One region of the Ruegeria sp. CDSC045 genome, then DNA from elsewhere that is predicted to be linked to it. Evidence: riboswitches for the same ligand, from Rfam matches in the RefSeq annotation. Region 1 holds a riboswitch; each other region holds the start of a gene.
The links. A riboswitch is a leader RNA that binds a small molecule or an ion and turns the genes downstream of it on or off. The one in region 1 is predicted to bind cobalamin.
Positions count from the first base shown of each region.

Region 2: it holds a riboswitch for cobalamin, as region 1 does, so the genes downstream of both, AC2FH6_RS04835 (DUF1636 family protein) here and AC2FH6_RS14930 (hypothetical protein) in region 1, are expected to answer to the same signal.
Region 3: it holds a riboswitch for cobalamin, as region 1 does, so the genes downstream of both, AC2FH6_RS04905 (CbtB domain-containing protein) here and AC2FH6_RS14930 (hypothetical protein) in region 1, are expected to answer to the same signal.

Region 1 covers NZ_JBXWOE010000008.1:136,880-143,831, reverse strand. The annotation lists gene AC2FH6_RS14950 (5'-nucleotidase C-terminal domain-containing protein) at 1-1,816, shown strand, start outside; RNA gene ffs (signal recognition particle sRNA small type) at 1,856-1,954, shown strand; gene rsgA (ribosome small subunit-dependent GTPase A) at 2,113-3,141, shown strand; gene AC2FH6_RS14935 (alpha/beta hydrolase family protein) at 3,163-4,020, opposite strand; cobalamin riboswitch at 4,160-4,379, shown strand; gene AC2FH6_RS14930 (hypothetical protein) at 4,463-4,867, shown strand; gene AC2FH6_RS14925 (protein-tyrosine phosphatase family protein) at 4,869-5,369, opposite strand; gene AC2FH6_RS14920 (DNA polymerase III subunit gamma/tau) at 5,526-6,952, shown strand, end outside.
Region 2 covers NZ_JBXWOE010000001.1:964,544-971,495, forward strand. The annotation lists gene AC2FH6_RS04820 (TolC family outer membrane protein) at 1-211, opposite strand, end outside; gene AC2FH6_RS04825 (protein-L-isoaspartate O-methyltransferase family protein) at 307-960, opposite strand; tRNA gene AC2FH6_RS04830 (tRNA-Cys) at 1,189-1,262, shown strand; cobalamin riboswitch at 1,614-1,820, shown strand; gene AC2FH6_RS04835 (DUF1636 family protein) at 1,915-2,289, shown strand; gene cobW (cobalamin biosynthesis protein CobW) at 2,292-3,347, shown strand; gene cobN (cobaltochelatase subunit CobN) at 3,351-6,644, shown strand; gene cobG (precorrin-3B synthase) at 6,641-6,952, shown strand, end outside.
Region 3 covers NZ_JBXWOE010000001.1:975,137-982,088, reverse strand. The annotation lists gene AC2FH6_RS04920 (DUF1636 family protein) at 1-108, shown strand, start outside; gene AC2FH6_RS04915 (hypothetical protein) at 105-599, opposite strand; gene AC2FH6_RS04910 (CbtA family protein) at 666-1,364, opposite strand; gene AC2FH6_RS04905 (CbtB domain-containing protein) at 1,369-1,539, opposite strand; cobalamin riboswitch at 1,577-1,785, opposite strand; gene cobF (precorrin-6A synthase (deacetylating)) at 1,829-2,572, opposite strand; gene cobA (uroporphyrinogen-III C-methyltransferase) at 2,565-3,293, opposite strand; gene AC2FH6_RS04890 (cobyrinic acid a,c-diamide synthase CobB) at 3,290-4,612, opposite strand; gene cobM (precorrin-4 C(11)-methyltransferase) at 4,599-5,393, opposite strand; gene AC2FH6_RS04880 (cobalamin biosynthesis protein) at 5,390-5,758, opposite strand; gene cbiE (precorrin-6y C5,15-methyltransferase (decarboxylating) subunit CbiE) at 5,755-6,952, opposite strand, start outside.

The sequences.
Region 1 (6,952 bases):
GATTTTGGCGACCACCGATCTGCACATGAACCTGTGCAGTTTTGATTATTACGCGGATCAAGACGAACCTACGATCGGATTGACCCGAACGGCCAGCCTGATCCGGCAGGCGCGGAACGAGGCTGAGGCAGACGGAGATATCGTCTTGCTCTTCGACAACGGAGACGCTCTGCAGGGTACACCGTTGGGGGATTGGGCTGCCGATCCCGCCAATGCGCCGCACATCCTGATGCAGGCCTTCGGCAGCCTGGGATATGACGCGATTGGCCTGGGAAATCACGACTTCGGATTTGGGCTTCAATTCTTACAGCACGTTATCTCTGACGCCCCCTGCCCTGTGCTCAGCAGCAATGCCTTGCGCACGAATGGGCCACAGATCTGGCAAGATCATGTCATTTTGCACAAAGAGATCCCTGGCGCGCCGACACCTATGGCCCTGAAGATTGGTGTATTTTCGGTCCTTCCCCCTCAGACAGCGCAATGGGAGGCGCACAAGCTGCACGACACCCTTACCACTCAGGACATCCTGACTTGTGCGGCAAACAAAGTCAGAAAGCTCAAAGACGAAAATTGCGACCTGATCATCGCGCTGGCCCATACCGGTTTCGGACCGGACAGGTCACAACGGAATATGGAAAACGCGATTATTCCGCTGGCCGAAATCGAAGGTATCGACGCAATAATTGCTGGTCATTCCCATTTGACCTATCCCGTCAAGGCCGGCTCTGAAAACACTCTGGTGCATGGCAAACCAGTTGTCTTACCCGGAACGGCCGGATCACATCTGGGGGTGATCGACTTGAAACTTCACTCGGCAGAGCGCGGCGGCTGGACCGTTGGCGAAGCCCGGGCGGCGCTACGACCGATATCTGCAGGGCGTCCCGACGAACTGGTATCACTGGCGCCCGAAGATCCGGAATTGTTGCATCTGTTTTCCTCTGGTCATGCCGAAACCCGCAGGCGAGCGGGCCAGCCGGTCGGCCGCACCCCGCACCATCTGCACAGCTATTTCAGCTTTTGCGCCGAGGACCGTGGGCTGAGGCTGGTCGCCGCCGCCCAGGCTGCCGCGTTACGTCTGTGTATGTCCGATACCGACCTGGCAGATATTCCGATTTTATCGGCGGTTTCACCTTCGAAATTCGGCGGTCGGGCCGGGCCGCGATTCTATACGGATGTTAAGCCTGGCGAGATATTCCTGCGTAACGTGGTTGACCTGCATGTTTTTCCAAACGAATTGCAGGGTGTCATTGTATCCGGTGACCAAATCGTGGACTGGCTTGAGATGTCCGCAGCTGTTTTCAACCAGATTTCGACCGGATCTGCATCCGAACTTATTTGCGAAAATCGGGTGGGTCACAACTTTGATGTGCTATACGGGCTGTCCTGCAGAATTGATCTGACACAACCTCCGCGTTTCGACGATATGGGCACCTTGATCAATGCCGAAAACCGGCGTGTTTCAGAGGTTCTGGTCGGTGCCACCCCCATTGCACCGGATCAGCAATTTGCCGTCGCGCTTAACAATTATCGCGCCAGCGGGGGCGGGCATTTCCCATTTGCGGGTAATGCGCAACGTATCAACATGCCCATCCTGCCGGTCCAGCAAGCCCTGCTGGATTATCTGTCAGGCACCTTGGTCAGCGATCCGCTGGAAGAGGCCCAGGAACCCTTCAGAATCACTAGTAACACGGGTACGCAGGCGATCTTACGCACCGGTCCAAATGCCCACCGACATCTGCAGGACATTCAGGAATTTGATCCACAAGTCCTTGGAACTGACGGAAATGGCTTTTTACGGATTCTTCTGACCTTCTGACGGGTTGTGTTTTTCCGGCCAACTGCCTATATCCACCCTCGAGAGGTTGGCGCGGGCGAGCGCCTCGCCAACCTGGTCAGATCCGGAAGGAAGCAGCCACAACGAGCCCCGCTTGGGTCGATGTCCAACCTCTCACTTACGCGCAACGACCGCCGCAGGAGGGACTTTATGATTGTAGCAATGACCCTTCGGGCAGAGCGTTTCCGGGACTAACCCCCGCTTTTGCCTGAACACGTTACCGATGGGTGCGCGTCTGCCACCCTGATGGTTTCCTGTATCTGAACACAGGCAGAACAATGTCCAAAACACTTTCGGACCTGGGATGGTCCTCTCATTTTGCAGCCCAACATGCTGTGAACCCTACCTGCACACCGCATCGCATCAACGCCGTCCATCGTGATCGCCTGATCGGCCTGAATGCGCTTGGCGGCACATCTGATCTGACCCCTGACCGATCAACCGGCGAATTTGCGGTTGGCGATTGGGTCCTTGCGGATGATCAAAACCGCATTCGGCATCTTTTGGAGCGCAAAAGCCTCTTGCAACGCCGGGCCGCAGGCACCGGTGCGCAAGTTCAGCTGATCGCGGCGAATGTGGATGTGCTGTATATCGTCAGTTCCTGCAATGCCGATTTCAATCTGGCACGGCTTGAGCGTTATCTGGCGCTGGCGCATCAGGCCGGGTGCTATCCGGTTGTTGTCCTGACCAAGGCCGACAGCTGCCCTGACCCAGAGAGCTATGCCAGTCAGGCCAGTTCGCTGGCTCGGTTTCTGACCGTTCTAACCGTCAACGCGCTGGAGGCGTCAGAAATTGATCCGATCCTGTCCTGGTGCCCTGCCGGGCAAACTGCTGCTTTGGTCGGCTCATCCGGTGTCGGCAAAACCACATTGGCGAACGCCATGACTGGTCAGGCCGGGGCAACGGCGGGGATCCGCGAGGATGACGCACGGGGTCGCCACACCACGACCCATCGTGCGCTTCACCCGATGCGAAACGGGGGGTGGCTGATTGATACGCCAGGAATGCGCGCCCTGCGTTTGATGGATGCCCAAGACGGCGTGGATGAGGTTTTCTCAGACCTTCTGGAATTGGCTGCGACCTGCCGGTTTTCAGATTGCCAGCATCAGGCCGAACCCGGTTGCGCCGTGCAAGAGGCGATTGCCGATGGCCTGCTCTCGCCGGACCGGCTGGTACGCTGGAACAAGCTGCGGCGCGAGGATCAGAGGAACTCTGAAACCCTTGCGCAATCCCGGGCGCGCGACAAAGCCTTTGGTAAAATGGTGCGGTCTGTCATGCATGACAAAAAGTCTCGCAACAGACCCTAACGGGGACGGAAAAGCGCGTCTTCAGGCAATCAACCGGGGCCAAAGCGCCTGATTTCTGCGGGCAAAGGCACCGATATGACCGATCTCGGGCACTCCGATCTCTTTCGGAGACAGCAGATGCCGCCGCGCCTTTGGTCCATACAGATCGGCAAGCCGCCAGACAGCGTCTGGCGGCACCATCTGGTCGTCCTCGAAGGTGAACAGGTCCACCGGCGTATTCGATTGCGCCCATCTCGCTTCGGGCAGAGCGTCACCGATCTGCGGCACATAATTCTGCGGCGCCGTGCACCAGCTACGCCATTGCCAATAGACCGGACCAGGCAAATCGGCACCGATCCCCACCGCTTTGCCCGGCAGATAGCCCAGCGCATTCACTGCCAGACGCCCATGCACATGCCAGAACATCCACGCCAGCCCGCGATAGGGCCAGGGATGGTCGGACAGAGTAACCAGCCCCGAACATACACAGATCATCCGGTCGATCTGATCAATGTCTGGCTGCACCGGCCCCAGCAAGCCGCCAAGGGAATGACCGATGCTCCACTGCAAAGCGTCCGGGAACCGCCTGCGCATCTCAGCCCGTGCGGCGGGCATGTCGACCAAGGCCCAATCCGCCATGGTCACCTCGGAGGTTTTGAGTTTGTCGCGCAGCGAATGCCCGAAATCGCTGTAGTCATAGGTCAAACAGGCAATACCCTGTTCGGCGGCCAGCCAACGGGCAAAATGCTGGTAATATTCGCGCGGCACTGCAGTTGCGCTGTGAATCACCACGGCGACCTTCGGCTCGGTTTCAGGCAGATACAGCCGCGCCGACAGGCTGGCAGAGCCTGAGGCAAAGTCAAAGTCCTTAGTCTGGACGCAGGGCGTGGTATCAAGCATGGCGCTTCCGACAAATTCTGAACTACTCGGTTCACTCAACAATCGGCCCGATTTCGGCCACCAGAGTCAAGATTTCATCAAGATGACCAAACGTCCGGTTTGAACCCCAACAGGTGGCTTGACTCGGGGTCTGCATAGCCGCTAGCGATGTGGTGATGGTTCTTGCCCCGGAATTGGGGCGGGATGAAAAGGGAACACGGTGCGGTCTGCCCCGGCGATGCCGGAAAGGGCCAACTCCGCGACTGCCCCCGCAACTGTAAGCGGTGAGCAATGCCGAAATACCACTGGCCCCAGGGCTGGGAAGGTCGGCAAAGCGACGACCCGCAAGTCAGGAGACCTGCCATCGTATCGAAACCGAAACTCGGGCGGGGTGTCCGGGCAGGTCGTCAGCGCGCTGTCACACCTGATCCTCACCCTTCGTCCTGCGCGCGGAGGGCGCATTATGATCTGGAAAACAAAGACACATGAATTCACCGCAACCGTCTGTCAGAGGACCGGGAAACCCTGCCCCGCCCTGGCCCGAATGGCACGCGCCATGGCCGAGGCGATAGCGACGGCAAGGCCTGCGACATCCAAAACATTCGAGGTCGAAGGCACCAGCGATCTGACCCATTGCACCGAAGGCTGCACGGCCCGTTTTCGGGCACAATCAGAACAGATCAGAGTCTATTGCGGCACCAGCACGGACACGCCGACAGAAAAGCTGGACGCCTATGGCGACATGATGTTCGGGCCGGAGTTCATCCAGAAATCCGCTGGTTTTCTGTCAGAACCACCCTGTGCGATGCTCGACGTATCGACCCTGCCGCCGCGCAGCGACAGTATTCCGTATCAAGTGTCTGCCTGATTCAAGGAAGGGTTCGGGCCGGCAACCCGGCCCAGTCCTTTTGCGCGTCGGTTTCCACCGCGCAGGGCCGAACCGCACGCAACCGCCGAAGCGCTTGGTCAGGCGCTTCGCCGCATTCCACCATTAGCCGCATCACAACCATCCCCGAACGTCCGCACCCACCGCGGCAATGCACCAGCACCTTGCCGCCACTGGCAAGGACATGTTGGGCGGCGGCGCTGGCTTGCGGCCAAAGCGCCTCAACCTCAGGCGTGGGGGCGCCGAAATCGGAGACCGGAAGGTGGACCCAGGCAATCCGTTCGCACTGCAGGTCCGCCTCGAATGAACGCGCGCCGGAATGCTGGAACTCATCCAGAGTAGTCATCGAGATGACCAGGTCCGGCGCCCAATCCCGGATTACTGCGAAATCCCCAGCATAATCGCCCGTGACACCCGGCAGTGGGCACAGAGCGATCTGCCCTTTGCCCAATCCAAGAGGGTGAATTGCAAAACTCTCCAACACAGCTCCTTTTCCTGCATCACCACATGGGGCTAAAGCCCCTCATGATTTACCGGCTCTGATACAACTTGCCAAAACGAAATTCCTTTTCGCGCGCGGTGGACGCGGACGGCGGGGGTCTCTACGCTGCAAACCTGACACGAATCCAACAGAGCAGACATGACCGACACGCCCAGCCCCGCCTATCAGGTTCTCGCGCGGAAATACCGCCCGGAAACTTTTGCTGACCTCGTCGGTCAGAACGCAATGGTGCGCACGCTGAAAAACGCGTTCGAGGCCGACCGGATTGCACAAGCCTTCATCATGACTGGCATCCGCGGCACCGGTAAGACGACCACGGCCCGGATCATCGCCAAGGGCATGAACTGCATCGGTCCTGATGGGCAAGGCAAGCCCACGACCGAACCCTGCGGCCAGTGCGAACATTGCGTCGCCATCATGGAAGGCCGCCATGTCGATGTGATGGAGATGGACGCCGCCAGCCGCACCGGCGTAAATGACATCCGCGAAATCATCGACTCGGTGCGCTATCGTGCCGCCAGTGCACGCTATAAGATCTACATTATCGACGAGGTTCACATGCTTTCGACCAGCGCGTTCAACGCGCTGCTCAAGACGTTGGAAGAACCTCCTGCGCATGTGAAGTTCATCTTTGCCACGACCGAAATCCGCAAAGTCCCGGTGACTGTTCTGTCGCGGTGCCAACGATTTGACCTGCGCCGGATCGAACCCGAGGACATGATTGGCCTGCTCAATAAGATCGCAGCGGCTGAGAAGGCACAGATCGCGGATGATGCCCTGGCGCTGATCACCCGCGCGGCCGAGGGGTCGGCGCGCGACGCAACATCGCTGCTGGATCAGGCAATCAGCCATGGGGCCGGTGAAACCAGCGCAGATCAAGTGCGCGCGATGCTGGGTCTGGCCGACCGGGGCCGGGTATTGGACTTGATGGAAATGATCCTGCGAGGGGATGCAGCAAGCGCGCTGACTGAATTGGGCGGGCAATATGCCGAAGGGGCCGATCCGCTATCCGTGCTGCGTGACCTGGCCGAAATCACGCACTGGGTTTCGGTTGTAAAGATCACGCCAGACGCAGCCGAGGACCCGACGGTTTCCCCTGATGAACGTGCCCGTGGTCAGCAAATGGCCGAGGCCCTGCCAATGCGCGTTTTGACCCGGATGTGGCAGATGTTGCTGAAAGCGCTGGAAGAGGTATCGGCCGCGCCAAATGCCATGATGGCTGCTGAAATGGCCGTTATCCGCCTGACCCATGTTGCCGACTTGCCCAGCCCCGAAGAGCTGATCAAGCGCCTGCAGGACAACCCGCCTCCGCCTCCGAATGGCGGTCCTGGCGGTGGTATGGCCGTGCCCTCTCAGGCTCCGGTACCAGCGGCATCATCTTCTTACGTATCCGCAACTAGCAGCCCCGCCGGCGCGCCGTCGGCCGCTCTGGCCCATGATATCCAATCGGCGCTTGCACGGTATCCGAGTTTTGACCACGTGGTTGAATTGATCCGCACCAATCGGGATGTGAAACTTCTGGTCGAGGTCGAAAACGGGGTGCGGCTGGTTTCTTACCAACCGGG
Region 2 (6,952 bases), on a different contig from region 1:
GGCGCAAAGCCGACAGCGCGATCGCCACATCCTCGTCTGCAGCCCGAAGCAGCGCCCGGTTCTGTTCCAGCAAACCACTAGTATTATATGCTCCGATGAACGCGTCGGTCAGGTTGTCGGCCCAAACCGCCCGTCCAGGCAACGTGCCCAAAGCAATACCTGCAGTCACTGCCAGAGTCCTGACCAGCTTTCCTCCTGCTGCAAAACGCATGGCGAAATCCTCTCAAATCAAAATAACGCAGCCCTGAGGGCAGTTTGCGTCTTTGTGTTGAACTAATCAAGGCAGCAGATAAATCTGCCCGCCGACTATAGCGAAAATGCACTCTCGGCCGAGAAGGCTTTCAGAACAGGTGCACTGGCGTTGAATGCCTGGCGCCAGGTAACGCGATCGCCTGATTTGTGGCCTATACGGACTGTCCCAAGATCACCTTCCATGAACAGGCAGGCGATACGCCCATGATCCTTAAGCTGGTCAATCAATGCAGACGGAACCTCTTCTACGCCGCCCTGGATCATGACCACGTCATAAGGCCCATGCTCGGCAGCGCCCTCATCCAGCGGCCCCACGTGAACAACCACATTATCCGCGTCAGCCTCCATCAGCAGCGTTTGCGCTTCGGCAGCTAGCGCTTCATCCGCTTCCACCGCTACGACCAACTGCGCCATACGGGCTGCAACAGCCGTCGAATATCCCAGCGCCGGAGCAATATCCAGAACAACCTCATCATTGGTAATGTTCAGCACATCCAGCATCTTGGCCAGTGTTCTCGGTTCCAGAATGCAGCGTCCAGCCTCAAGTTCTATCAAACCCTCGACATAGGCGGCTTCGCGTTGCGCGTCTGGCACAAAATTCTCGCGCTTGACGGACAGCATGGCATCAATGATCGGGAACTTGGTAACGTCCGAAGGCCGGACCTGCGTATCGACCATGGTGCGGCGGCGGGCTGCGAAATCTGTCATTGGATCGCTCATTCATTTCCCAAGGTTGCTGGGCTTGTGCCACATCCCGGGCAAACCAGCAACGGCCCGCAAGCGGAAACTTTCGTCTGTCGTGAAGATTTTAGAGTGATCCGATTGGGTGATCCAATTTTCAGTTCGTCAAATTTAGACCGAACCCACTGGACGCCCCGGATTAAAGCTGCTAAAACGCCTGTCACACCACGGCAAGTATTTGATATTACTTGAAAAGGCGAGTTGGCGGAGTGGTGACGCAGCGGATTGCAAATCCGTGTACACCGGTTCGATTCCGGTACTCGCCTCCAATACTTTCAAACAGTTGCTTCGCATTCGGCTTTTCGAGCCTGCGACATGCCGTCTCGCCACGGCAGTGCTCTGCTGAGTCAAGCTTGACACCGGATTGATCAGAAGGCGGTGAACTCACTGGCTCGGCCGGTAAATTTGACCGCTCTATCGATTCCACGCGATATGCCCTTTGAAGTAACGGGCCCGCGAATCCTTTCGTCTGGATATCTTCGAGGTGCAAAGCCCAAATTCGCCTGCGGTCATTTTGCATATGGCTGACCAAACATGCCGCTGACAGGCATTGGCAGGTCGCTTTTCCATTCTCGATGATTTCCGTGCGTCTGCCGCGCTTGACAAGCCCCCTGCCCGTGCCGCATGTCCCATCCGTTGGTGTCTGCACATGCAGATGAAAAGGGAATGCGTCAGCGGTCATCCGTCAAACGCAGCCGCCCCCGCGACCGTGACCGGAGAGGGTGCCCAAAGCCACTGGCCAGACAGGCCGGGAAGGCGGGACATCTGCCAGAGGCCAGCCTCTGACATCCGCAAGCCGGGAGACCTGCCAACATCCGAAGTTGAAACCGGACGGGGTGATCCGGTGTCGGGCCCATGTCGCAATACGTGGCCCGCATGAAACCCCGTCCCCCGCGAAGAGGATTTGGGGGGATGAGAGACATGACCGAGACCACACCTGTTGAACTGCTGGTGTGCACGACCTGCCGCCGCGGCCTGCCCGTCGAGAATGATGCAGATCGTCCTGGGGCGTTGCTGCACAAGGCGTTGGAGCAGGCAGAACTTCCTGATGGCGTCACTTTGAAGGCAGTAGAATGCCTTTCAAATTGCGATCAGGGCTGCTCGATTGTGCTGCGTGGCGGACCCAAACGTTGGACCTTTGTCTATGAGCATCTCGATGAAACCGATCATGTCGAGACCATTGTTGAAGGCGCGACCAAATATCTCGCGACCCAAGATGGCCTCGTTAAATGGCGCGAACGTCCTGAACATTTCCGCAAAAACTGTGCGGCCCGCATTCCCCCGATTGGAGCTTAGATATGAGCAATCTCGAAAAACTGCCCGTCACTGTGATCACCGGCTTTCTGGGCTCGGGAAAGACCACGCTGGTGCGTCATCTGATGCAGAACCCGCAGGGCAAGCGCCTGGCCATTGTGGTCAACGAGTTTGGAGATGTTGGCGTCGATGGCGATATCCTCAAATCCTGCGCGATCCCCGATTGCCCGGCGGAAAACATCATGGAATTGGCCAATGGATGCATCTGCTGCACCGTGGCAGATGATTTCATCCCGACCATCGAGGCGCTGATGGCGCTAGAGCCGCGCCCCGATCACATTCTGATCGAAACCTCTGGCTTGGCCCTGCCCAAGCCGCTGCTGAAAGCGTTCGACTGGCCGGATATCCGCTCGAAAATCACCGTGGATGGCGTAATTGCTCTGGCCGATGCCGAAGCTGTGGCCGCCGGTCGCTTTGCCCCAAATGTCGCTGCGGTGGATGCCCAGCGCCTGGCCGATGACTCGATTGATCACGAAACGCCGCTATCCGAGGTGTTCGAGGACCAGATCTCCTGCGCCGACATCATTCTGCTGACCAAGCCTGATCTTGCTGGCCCCGAGGGGGTCGCCAAGGCCAAGGAAATCATCGCGGCAGAGGCTCCGCGCCCGCTGCCCGTGGTCGAAGTGGCCGAAGGCGCTGTGGATGTACGTGTTGTGCTGGGGCTTGAGGCCGCTGCCGAAGATGACATGGAGGCACGTCCCAGCCATCACGATGGCCACCACGATCACGAGCATGATGATTTCGAAAGCATCATTGTTGAACTGCCGGAACAGACCGATCCGGCCCAGTTGGTCGCCAATATCGAACGTCTGGCGAATGAACTGAACATCCTGCGGGTAAAAGGCTATGCCGCTGTTGCCGGCAAACCCATGCGCCTTTTGGTGCAGGCTGTCGGGGCCCGTGTGCGTCATCAGTACGACCGCCCGTGGGAGCCAGGTGAAGACCGCCGCTCGCGTCTGGTGGTCATCGCCGAACATGACGACATCAAAGAGGCCGAAATCCGCGATATCCTCGTGGGTGTAACCGAGGCTGCCGAGTAAGCCATGCACGTCGTCTTCCGCGAAAGCCACGGGTTAGAGGAAACGGAGACCCCAACCGATCTGGGCCAGAGCCCGGCGGATCTGGTGGTGCTGTCCTTTTCCGACAGTGACCTTGGCGCTTTCGCGGCAGGCTGGCATCGGGGGGGTGGACCCGAAGGTCGGATGCCGACCCTGCGGCTGGCCAATCTAACGGCGCTGAAGCACCCGCTTTCTGTCGACACCTATGTCGAGCAGACGCTGGAGGGCGCCAAAGGCATCCTGATCCGCCTGATCGGTGGCGTGCCCTACTGGTCCTATGGCTTGCAGCAGGTTCTGGCACTGGCTCAAGCCAAGGGCATTGCCGTTGCTGTGCTGCCTGCGGATGGACGTGAAGATACGCGGCTGGATGACTATTCTACCCTGCCCGTTTCAACCCTGCGGCGGCTGGCGCATCTTTGCGACACAGGCGGTGAGGTCGCAGCGCAGGCGGCACTGGCGCAGATGGCACTGGCAGCGGGGTTGTATGCCGGGCCGGTGATGGGTGCCAAGACGATCCCGGAATGCGGCGCGTGGTGCCCGGATCGGGGGGTCATCCCTGCGGACACAGCCTTCGACGGTGATGCCAAGCGCATCCTGGTGACTTTCTATCGTGCCTATCTGACCTCGGCTGACACGGCCCCTGTTGCAGCCGTGATCCACCGCCTACGCGCCCGTGGGTTCCAGGCCATCGGCCTGTTTGCGCAGTCCCTCAAGGCCCCTGCCGCCGCCGATTGGCTGCGCGAACAGGCCGTGGTGCTGGCCCCCTCGGCCATCATCAACGCTACATCCTTTTCGGGCAAAGGCGCCTCGGGCACCTCCCCGTTGGACGCCGCCAATGTGCCGGTGTTTCAGGTCGCCTTGTCCACCGCACGCCGCAAGGCCTGGGTCGATGCAGAACGCGGGCTGTCCCCCGCCGACCTCGCAATGCATGTGGTCCTGCCCGAGGTGGATGGCCGCATTTCGGCGGGCATCGCTTCGTTCAAGGAACCGGGCAAGCGCGACCCGTATCTGGAATATTCCCGTTTTGCCCACCGCCCCGAGCCGGAACGGGTTGAGGCGATCATTGATCGGGTGGACGGCTGGCTGCGCCTAAGCGACAAACCCAAGCCAGATCAGGTCCCAGCGTTGGTGCTGTCGACTTATCCCGGCAAGGACTGGCAGATGGCCCATGCGGTTGGCCTGGATGCGCTGGCCTCGGCCGAGGCGATGCTGTCTGATCTGCAGGCCGAAGGCTATGACACCGCACCTGGCGCGCCGATTGCCGAGACGCTTCTGGATGCGCGACTGTCTTGGCCGCTCGCGGCCTATCAGACCGCGCTGGCAGACTTGCCGGAACAGTTGCAAACGGATCTGCAATCCATCTGGGGCAAGCCTGAGGACGACCCGGTTTTTGCCGATGGTGCGTTCCACTTTACCGCCTTGAACCGGGGCAAGACACTGATCGCGCTGCAACCGGAACGCGGCACGCCCGAGCTGCGCGATGACGACTATCACGATCTTTCGCGCACCCCGCGCCACAGCTATGTTGCCTTCTATCTCTGGCTGCGTAAGGGGCATGGCGCGGATGCGCTGATCCATATCGGCGCGCATGGCACGCTGGAGTGGTTGCCTGGTAAATCCGTTGCTCTGTCGGCAAATTGCTGGCCCGAGGCGTTGGTCCGCGATCTGCCGGTGATCTACCCCTTTATCGTGAATGACCCCGGCGAGGCCGCACAGGCCAAGCGCCGGATCGGCGCGGTTACACTGGGCCATATCCCGCCCCCGATGCGCACAAGCGACACACCGGACCGTATGGTGCGGCTGGAATCCCTGCTGGACGAATTCTCGAACGCCGACGGGCTGGACCCCAAACGCCGCGACCGACTACAAGAAGACATACGGGATGAGGCGCAGGCCATTGGTCTGGAAAGCGATCTGGGTCTGAATCAGGCAACCTGTACCGCCGAAGCGATCACCCGTATCGACCGATTTGTCTGCGACATCAAAGAAAGCCAGTTCGGCGACGGCTTGCACGTCTTTGGCCGCGTCCCCGAAGTGACCGGCAATTTTGATGCCACGCCTTCGGCGCATGCGGAACGTCAATCACTTTTGGACGCACTGGCCGGGAAACGGATCGAGGCTGGCCCGTCTGGCTCACCCTATCGCGGGCGCTCGGACGTGCTGCCGACAGGGCGAAATCTTTACACCACCGATCCGCGTTCGGTTCCAACACGCGCGGCCTATACCCAAGGTGTCAAACTGGCCGAGGAACTAGTGCGGCGGCATCTGCAGGAAGAAGGCGATTACCCCAAGGGGCTGATTGTCGACCTCTGGGGCTCGGCCACGATGCGCACTGCGGGTGAAGAATTCGCCATGGCGCTTCACCTGCTGGGTGTGAAACCGGTTTGGGACAAGGGGTCGGAGCGGGTTTCCGGTATCGAGGTGCTGCCAATCACTGATCTCAGCCGTCCACGGCTAGACGTGACCTTGCGTGTCTCGGGCCTGTTCCGCGATGTATTCCCGACGCTTTCTGCGCTGTATGGCCAGGCAGTGCGAGCATTGTGTGAACGGGACGAGGCAGCAGACTGGAACCCATATGCCGGGCAGGCACCGGCCGCCCGTGTCTATGGCCCCGCCCCCGGCAGCTATGGCCTGAACATGACGCAGCTATCCGAAATCTATACGGACGAAGCGCGGGCACAGGCCGGTCAGGCTTGGCTGGACGCCAGTTCCTTTGCGCTTGAGGGCGAGCAAATTGCACGGGATGTCGATGGTATAACCCAACGCGTTGCCCACGCCGATAGCTTTGTTCACCTTCAGGACCTGACCGAAACCGATCTGCTGTTGGCCAATGACTATGCCACGCATGAGGCCGGTTTTGCCGCCGCCAAGAAAGCCACTGGCGGTACTGCGCAGCTGTACCATCTGGACAATACCAACCCAGACACCCCCCGTGCCCGAACCCTGTCTGAGGAAATCAGCCGCGTTGTCCACGCGCGCGCGGCTAATCCTGACTGGATCGCAGGAATGCAACGGCACGGATTTCGCGGTGCCGCCGAGATCGCGGCAACGCTGGATCATATGGCAAGCTTTGCCCATCTGTCGGGAACCGTAGCACCGCATCTGTTTGACATCTACCACGATGCCACACTGGGTAACGCCGAGGTTGATGCCTTTCTGCAAGAGAACAACCCACAGGCGCATCAGGCCATGCAGGATCGGTTCCGTGCGCTGCTCGAGGCTGGCCTGTGGAACACGCGCCGAAACTCGATCCGAGCCGATCTGGAGGGGTTGGGATGAGTGCACCGATCGTTCAGGGCTGGTGCCCCGGCGCCCATCGCCCGATGATGTCGGGGGACGGGTTGGTCGTGCGGGTTCGGCCGCGGCTGGCGCGCCTTGAGGCTGCGCAGATGTTAGGCCTGTGCGAACTTGCCGACCGGTTTGGCAATGGCACAATTGACCTGACCAACCGCGCCAATCTGCAACTGCGCGGTGTGGCCGAGGCCGATCACCAACCTTTGCTAGAAGAACTCGCTGCGCTGAACCTTTTGGATGCGGAACCGGGTATCGAGGTGCGGCGCAATATTCTGGTGACGCCGCTCTACCAA
Region 3 (6,952 bases), on a different contig from region 1:
GCTGAAACTTGCCGTACTTACCTGAACAGCCCGCAGGGCTGGATCGAAGACGCCCGACCCTGCGGGCGGCTTCGGATGTGTTTGCGTGCGCGTATTCCGGCGCTTTAGTCAACCTGAACCGTAACCGCAGCACGAACCGGCACGTTATCGACCGAAAGCGGGCTATGGCTGTTGGAATTCAGCGAAACCGAAACCTCGACCTCACCTTTGGGCAACTGATCAATGTGCATCCAACTGCCGTAAAGCCGGGCGAGCTTTTCTCCGTTGATGTAAACATGCGCGTGCCCTTCGCCTGCCATGTCTGCGGTCGATGCGTTCTGCGGTGCGAAGGTAAAGTTTTTTGGCATAACATGCAGGTTCCAGCCAGACATAGGATCCTGTGTCAGAGCGATGTCCAGTGTAGGTGCATCTGTGCCTGCCGGTAGGTTCAAGGCCGTGGAATGATCGTGGGCCATGGTCTCAGTGGGTGAGGCTCCGTGAAGAGACGGATCAGAATGGTCGTGGCCATCAAATGTGACGCCGTTTGCAGCAGCAATTACAAATCCTGTACCGCCGCCAAAGACCAGACCGATCACGAATAGAGCAAGTGAACGGGTCATTGTATTTCCTTGAAAACATAGGGAAACGCGCCAAGTTTACACCCGGCGCGTTCAATCGAAGTGCGATCAGGCCGTTGCTTCGGAAGGTTGCGCTTCTTTCTGCCAGAAATAGCCAGCGAACGCGCCAACCAGAACCCATGCAACCAGACCGATTCCAAAAGCTCGTGCCGCGAACAACGCGCCAATTTCAGTCGGCACAGGGCCGGTGAAAACATCGGGCTCGGGTGCACCTATAAGATGTGGCACCAACAGAAGTACTGCGGCGATCACATAGCTGATCAGGTTACCTCCAAAGGCGATCAACCACATGGCGACAAGGGCTGCTGCTACCGTTGCGAACCACCAGACCTGACGTGCATAGACATCGGCTGCCGCGACACCCGGCACTTCGGGCGCCAGGGTGAAACCTGGTGCAAGGTGGAAGGCGATAAATCCGGCCAAACCCCAAAGGACGCCGGTCCGGCCATCAATCTGATGCCCTTGACCTTCGGCTACCGACATCAGCGCAACCATCACCAGCGCATAGCCGGTATAGGTCAGCATGGTAAAGATGACACTCAGCGCATCACGCGTCAGTTCAGAGAACATGCGCGGCAGTTCGGGATGAGCCGATACGGTCTCGGCCCCGAAATGCACCAGCTCTCCGGATTCATAAAGCTCGGCATGCAACAATACTGGTTGCACAAATACCAACTGCAGCAAGGCGGCAATCAGCCCCGCTGCAGCACCAGCGAACAACGCGCTGGTCAATATACGACTGAACACGGTCTTAGTGGCAGGGGAAGCCGGTCGCGTGACGCACGTCATGCGCTGCATCATGCAGGGCCGCTGCCTGAACGTGACCGGTCAGCGTAATGAGGCCCAGACCCAGAACCACTGCAAACATGACCGGAACAAAGCCTGTACGCGCGGCGGATGCTGTTTTCGTTTGTGTTGCCATTTTGTATTCTCCTCTGCCGCCGCACCCGACGGCCGGTGTTTCGTTTTTGCGCCTGGCAGGTCTCCTGGCTTGCGGGTCGATGCCTCTGTTCGCCTTCCCCCCGGAGAACCGGAAGTGGCTGGTTGAACAGGGGCTCTCCGCTTACAGTCGCGGGGGCGGCTTTGGAGTTGACCACCGAGGCAGTCGCACCAAATTCCCTCTTAGCATCCGGATTTCTCCGGCAGGACCAGACACCCCCATTTAGCCGCTATAGCTGTGGCGGTGCAATCATCATTTGCGACGTATTGTGTCAGATTATGCGCTTTTTCAGCAAATAAATATCCATGATCCAACCATGGTCGGCACGGGCATGGGCGCGGCGGTCCAGAATCTGCTGCGCAACCTCGGCCAAAGGGCCTTTGATCAGGATTTCCTCTTTCATGCCGACATATGCGCCCCACCAAATGTCCAAGTCTTCCATGTCCAGGTTTTGGAATGAACATTCACCATCCAGCATCACCGCCACGTTTTCTGCGGTTTCCGGCCATCCTTCGTCCCGGATGCGACGACCAGTTGTGACGATATAGGGCGCGCCCAGTTCGTTGATCGGAATCGCATGGGCCGCCGTCAGCGCTTGCAGCGCTGTGATGCCGGGAATCACGCGTGTTTCTGGCTGAGGGGTCAAACGTGCCGCGATTCGCAGCGAACTGTCATACAGCGACGGATCCCCCCAGATCAGCAGCGCCACATGACGGGCCTTCGGGTGGGCTGCGATGGCCTCCTGCCAGCGCAATGCAATCGCGTCGTGCCATTCGTCCACTCCGCGTAAATAGCCATCATCGGCACGGCGTTTGGGAATGTCGAAATACGCGATTTGCGGAGGAGTATCCGCGACCTGAGCGATGATCTGCTCGCGCAGCCCTGCCAGATCGGCCTTGTTTTCGCCCTTGCGGGGGATCAGGACCAGGTCCGCCGAACGGATCGCCTGCGCCCCTTGAAATGTCACATGATCCGGGTTGCCGGTGCCAATACCGATCAGCGTCAGGTCAATCATTTTCGAACTCTGCCAGAGGTCCATACAGGATCAGGGCCGGGGCGGTGCCGATCTCGGTTTCCAACTGCTGCGACAAGGCACCGATGGTCGAGCGTTGCAGCTTTTGTTCGGGGGTCGAGACGGATTCGGCCATCAATACAGGCGTGTCCAGCGGTAGGCCGTGCGAATGCAGGGCGCCAACCAAAAGGGGAAAGGTGCGCTTGCCCATAAATACGACGGTCGTAGCCTGTGGATCAGCCAGTGCTGCCAGGTTCAGATCTTCGGGCAGTTTGCCACTGACATCGTGGCCGGTGACGAATTGCACGCGCCGCGCGGTCAGTCGCCGGGTCAGCGGAATGCCTGCCGCTGCCGCCGCCGCTACCGCCGAGGGGATGCCGGGGATGATTTCATAGTCGATCCCGGCCTCTTGCAGGGCCACCAGTTCTTCTTCAAGCCGGCCGAACATGCCGCCATCACCGGATTTCAACCGCACAACATGCTGACCGGTTTGTGCATATTCGACCAACAAGCGGCTGACGTGATCCTGCTTGGGCGAGGGGCGCCCGGCGCGTTTGCCGACACCAACCAGGTCAGCATCCTCGCGGGCATGGCTCAGGATCGGGCCGCTGCTGAGGTCGTCAAACAGCACCGCATCAGCTTTCTGCAACCTGTCTACCGCCTTCAGCGTCAGCAATTCCGGGTCGCCGGGGCCTGAACCGATGAAGGACACAAAACCACTCATACCGAGGCCTCGGCGATCAGATGAAAGAATGTCCCAGTGACATTGCCTCGCACCGATCCGGTTTGCGGGCCTTCCGCGCCTTCGGCGTCGAACACGCGTGCCAGCGGCGCGTCAGGCTGTTCGATGATCGAGGAATAGTGGAACTCATGCCCGCGTAGCGCTGTGCCTTCGGCAAATCCGGCCATCGAGGCCAGTAATTCTGCCTTGCGATAACCCAGGTTGAACTTGCGCTTTTCATAGGAGGTCACAAGGCCCAGAAGGCCCGCCATTTCGTGCCGGGCACCCTCTTTGTCGATCAACGCCTGACCCAGCGCCATGTAGCCCCCGCATTCGCCATGCACAGGTCTTGTCTCGGCATGTTTGCGCAGCCCAGTCTGGAAGGTGTTGGCGGCGGCCAATGTGCCTGCGTGCAACTCGGGATACCCACCCGGCAGCCAGACCAGATCGGCATCCGGGGCAGGGGCTTCATTCGCCAGTGGTGAAAACGGTAGGATTTCTGCACCCGCCGTGCGCCAGCCTTCCAGCAAATGCGGATAGGTGAATGAAAACGCAGCATCCCGGGCCAGTGCGATCCGCTGCGCCGGAGGGCGCGGCAGCACGGCTGACGATGGCCTATCTGGGCTTGAGGAAGCCGCCCGCTTGATCGCCTCCAGATCGACATGTTCACGCAGGAACGCAGCATAGCCGACAATGGCGCTTTCCAGATCGGGATGTTCCACCGCCTGGATCAAACCTAAGTGCCGCTCGGGAAGTGTCAGGTCTCCGCGTCGTGGCAGAACGCCCAGAACCGGCAGGCCTGCACGTTCCATACCCAACCGGGTCAGACGCTCGTGGCGCGGGCTGGCGCAGCGGTTCAAAATTACCCCGGCAAAGGGCAGGTCGGGGTTGTACATCCGAAACCCCAGCGCCGTGGCTGCAGCTGATTGCGCCTGACCGCCAACATCCAGAACCAACACCACAGGCCAGCCCATACGCTGCGCGGTTTCCGCGCTAGATCCATGGCCAATCTCACCGGGTTTGGCGACACCGTCGAACAGACCCATCGATCCTTCGGCTACGACGATATCCGCGCCGTCAGCCTGTGCCGATATTGCGTTCAGCAGAGGATCGCCCATCGCCCAGCTGTCCAGATTGAACGAGGCGCGCCCAGCCGCCGCCCGGTGAAAAGCCGGGTCGATATAGTCAGGGCCGCTTTTGAATGGTTGGACGGTCAGGCCATCCTCGGCCAGCGCACGCAGCAGGCCCAGCATCACGGTGGTCTTGCCAGTCCCCGAAGACGGTGCTGAAATCAGAATACCCGGAGGGTTAGTCATCACCATGGCTCCAGCTTGACCAAGGGCTGTCCGCGCTTTGCGGGCGATACCGGCGGTCGTAATCCTTTGAATACAGGCAGCTTTCGTCAAACCCTTCACCAGCGAGTGCTGGACCCACCATGATCAGCGCTGTGCGTGAGATGCTCTCGTCCAGCGCGTCTTTCAGCGTCGCCAGCGTCGCACGGATGATCCGCTCGTCGGGCCAGCTGGCACGATAGACCACGGCCACCGGGCATTCGGCGCCATAGGCCGGGGTCAGATCGGCGATCACAGTGTCCAGATTGCCGATCGACAGGTGGATGGCCAGCGTCGCCCCGGTACGGGCAAAATTCGCCAACGTCTCGCCCTCGGGCATCGACGATGCGCGTCCCGGTGTCCGGGTCAGGACCACTGATTGCGCAAGTCCGGGCAGGGTCAGTTCCGTGCCCAGTGATGCGGCCGCAGCGGCAAAAGACGGCACGCCGGGGGTCACGCTGACCGGGATGCCCAGCTCTTTCAGGCGGCGGATCTGCTCGCCCATCGCGGACCAGACCGACAGGTCGCCGGAATGCAGTCGCGCAACATCCAGACCGGCCTGATGTGCGGTTGCGATTTCGGCCATGATCTGGTCCAGATCCATCGCCGCCGTGTTCACGATCTTGGCGTCGTCGGGGCAATGGTCCAGAATTTCCTCTGGCACCAGCGAACCCGCATACAGGCAGACCGGGCAAGCGGCGATGATATCGCGACCGCGCAGGGTCAGCAGGTCGGCGGCGCCCGGTCCGGCGCCAATGAAATGAACGGTCATGTCTGTCCTCCGATGGCGATGGCGCAGGTGGCCAGCCGGTCGTCTGAAATCTGTCTGGGTGAGATCAGCCGCGCACCAGGTCCGGCGGCGGCAAGGGCGGATGCTTCGGCCACGCTGCCGGTGCCATATGTGGCGCGGCTGCGGGTCGAGCAGGTGAGGGTGCGCTGCCCGGCCAGATCGGCGGGGGCAATGAAATGCAATGGCAGGGCAATGGCCGAGGCGAAATCTGTCAGCGCGGCGTGGCCTTCCTTGTCGGCAACCGTGGCCAGCGCGTCCACAGATTGGCCGATACTGGCCCGATCATAGGCGGCGCGCAGGCTGTTCACCGTGGCGGTCGAGGAAAATCCGATGCCTGCGACGATCATAGCGTGACGCTCCATTGCACCACCGGATAGGCCGATTTCCAACCGCGTCGCGGCCCCAGGGCTGAAGCCTGTGCCAGTTCGATCCGTAGCAGCTCACCGCCCAGCCTATCCTGCCACTGCGCTAGCAGAGCTTCGCTTTCCAAAGTCACCGCGTTGGCCACCAGCCGCGTGCCGGAGGGCAGGGTTGTATGCAGCCATTGCAGCAGCTCACTGCTCAGCCCGCCACCTATGAACACCACATCGGGCAGGGGCAGGCCGTCAAGCGCATCCGGGGCGCTGCCGTGCACCACCTGCAGCCGGTCTTGACCCAGCGCGTCGGCATTTCGGCGAATGCGCTCGGCGCGGTCTTCGCGGGGTTCGATCGTTGTGGCGCTGAGCGTTGGATCACACATCAGCCATTCGATGCTGATTGACCCGGTGCCGCCGCCAATGTCCCACAGATGCTCGTCCCGCTGCGGGGCCAGCGCCGAAAGGGTCAGCGCACGGATAGGGCGTTTGGTGATCTGGCCGTCGGTCTCAAAAATCTCATCCGGTTTGCCAGAGGCGCGCGGAAAGGCCTGCCCGCCGCCAGCAACCTCGAGCCCGACGCAGACCGGGTGATCGAACCCACCCAGCAGCGCCTCGGTCAGCGAGACACTGCGCGCCCGTTCGCGCGGGCCACCCAGAGCCTCCATCACATGTAGGTGTGTGTCGGCAAAGCCGGTGTCAGTCAGATAGGTGGCAAGTTCCGTCACGGCCTTACCATCGCGCAACAGCAGAATCGCGCGCAGGCCGGGGGCCAGATGCGGGCGCAGCCGGGTCAGCGGGGCCGCGTGCAGACCAAATGTCTGCGTGCTTTCCAGCGGCCAGCCCAACCGCGCAGCGGCCAGCGAAAAAGTGGATTGGCCGGGTAGGGCGGTCCATTCCCCGGCCTCGAAATTCCGTGCGATCACGGATCCGGCGCCGAACCAGAACGGATCGCCCGAGGCCAGAACCACGGTTGATCGCCCGCGAAAACCGGTCAGGATCGGCAGACCATCGGCAAAGGGCACAGGCCATTCCACCTGCTGGGCTCCGAAATCGGGAACCAAGGACAGGTGTCGCGGTGGCCCCATGATGATTTCAGCGCGTTCCAGCACTTGACGGCTTGCGGGGGGCAAGCCATCCAGTCCATCTTCGCCCAAACCCAAAACGGTCAGCCACGGAGCTTCAGAC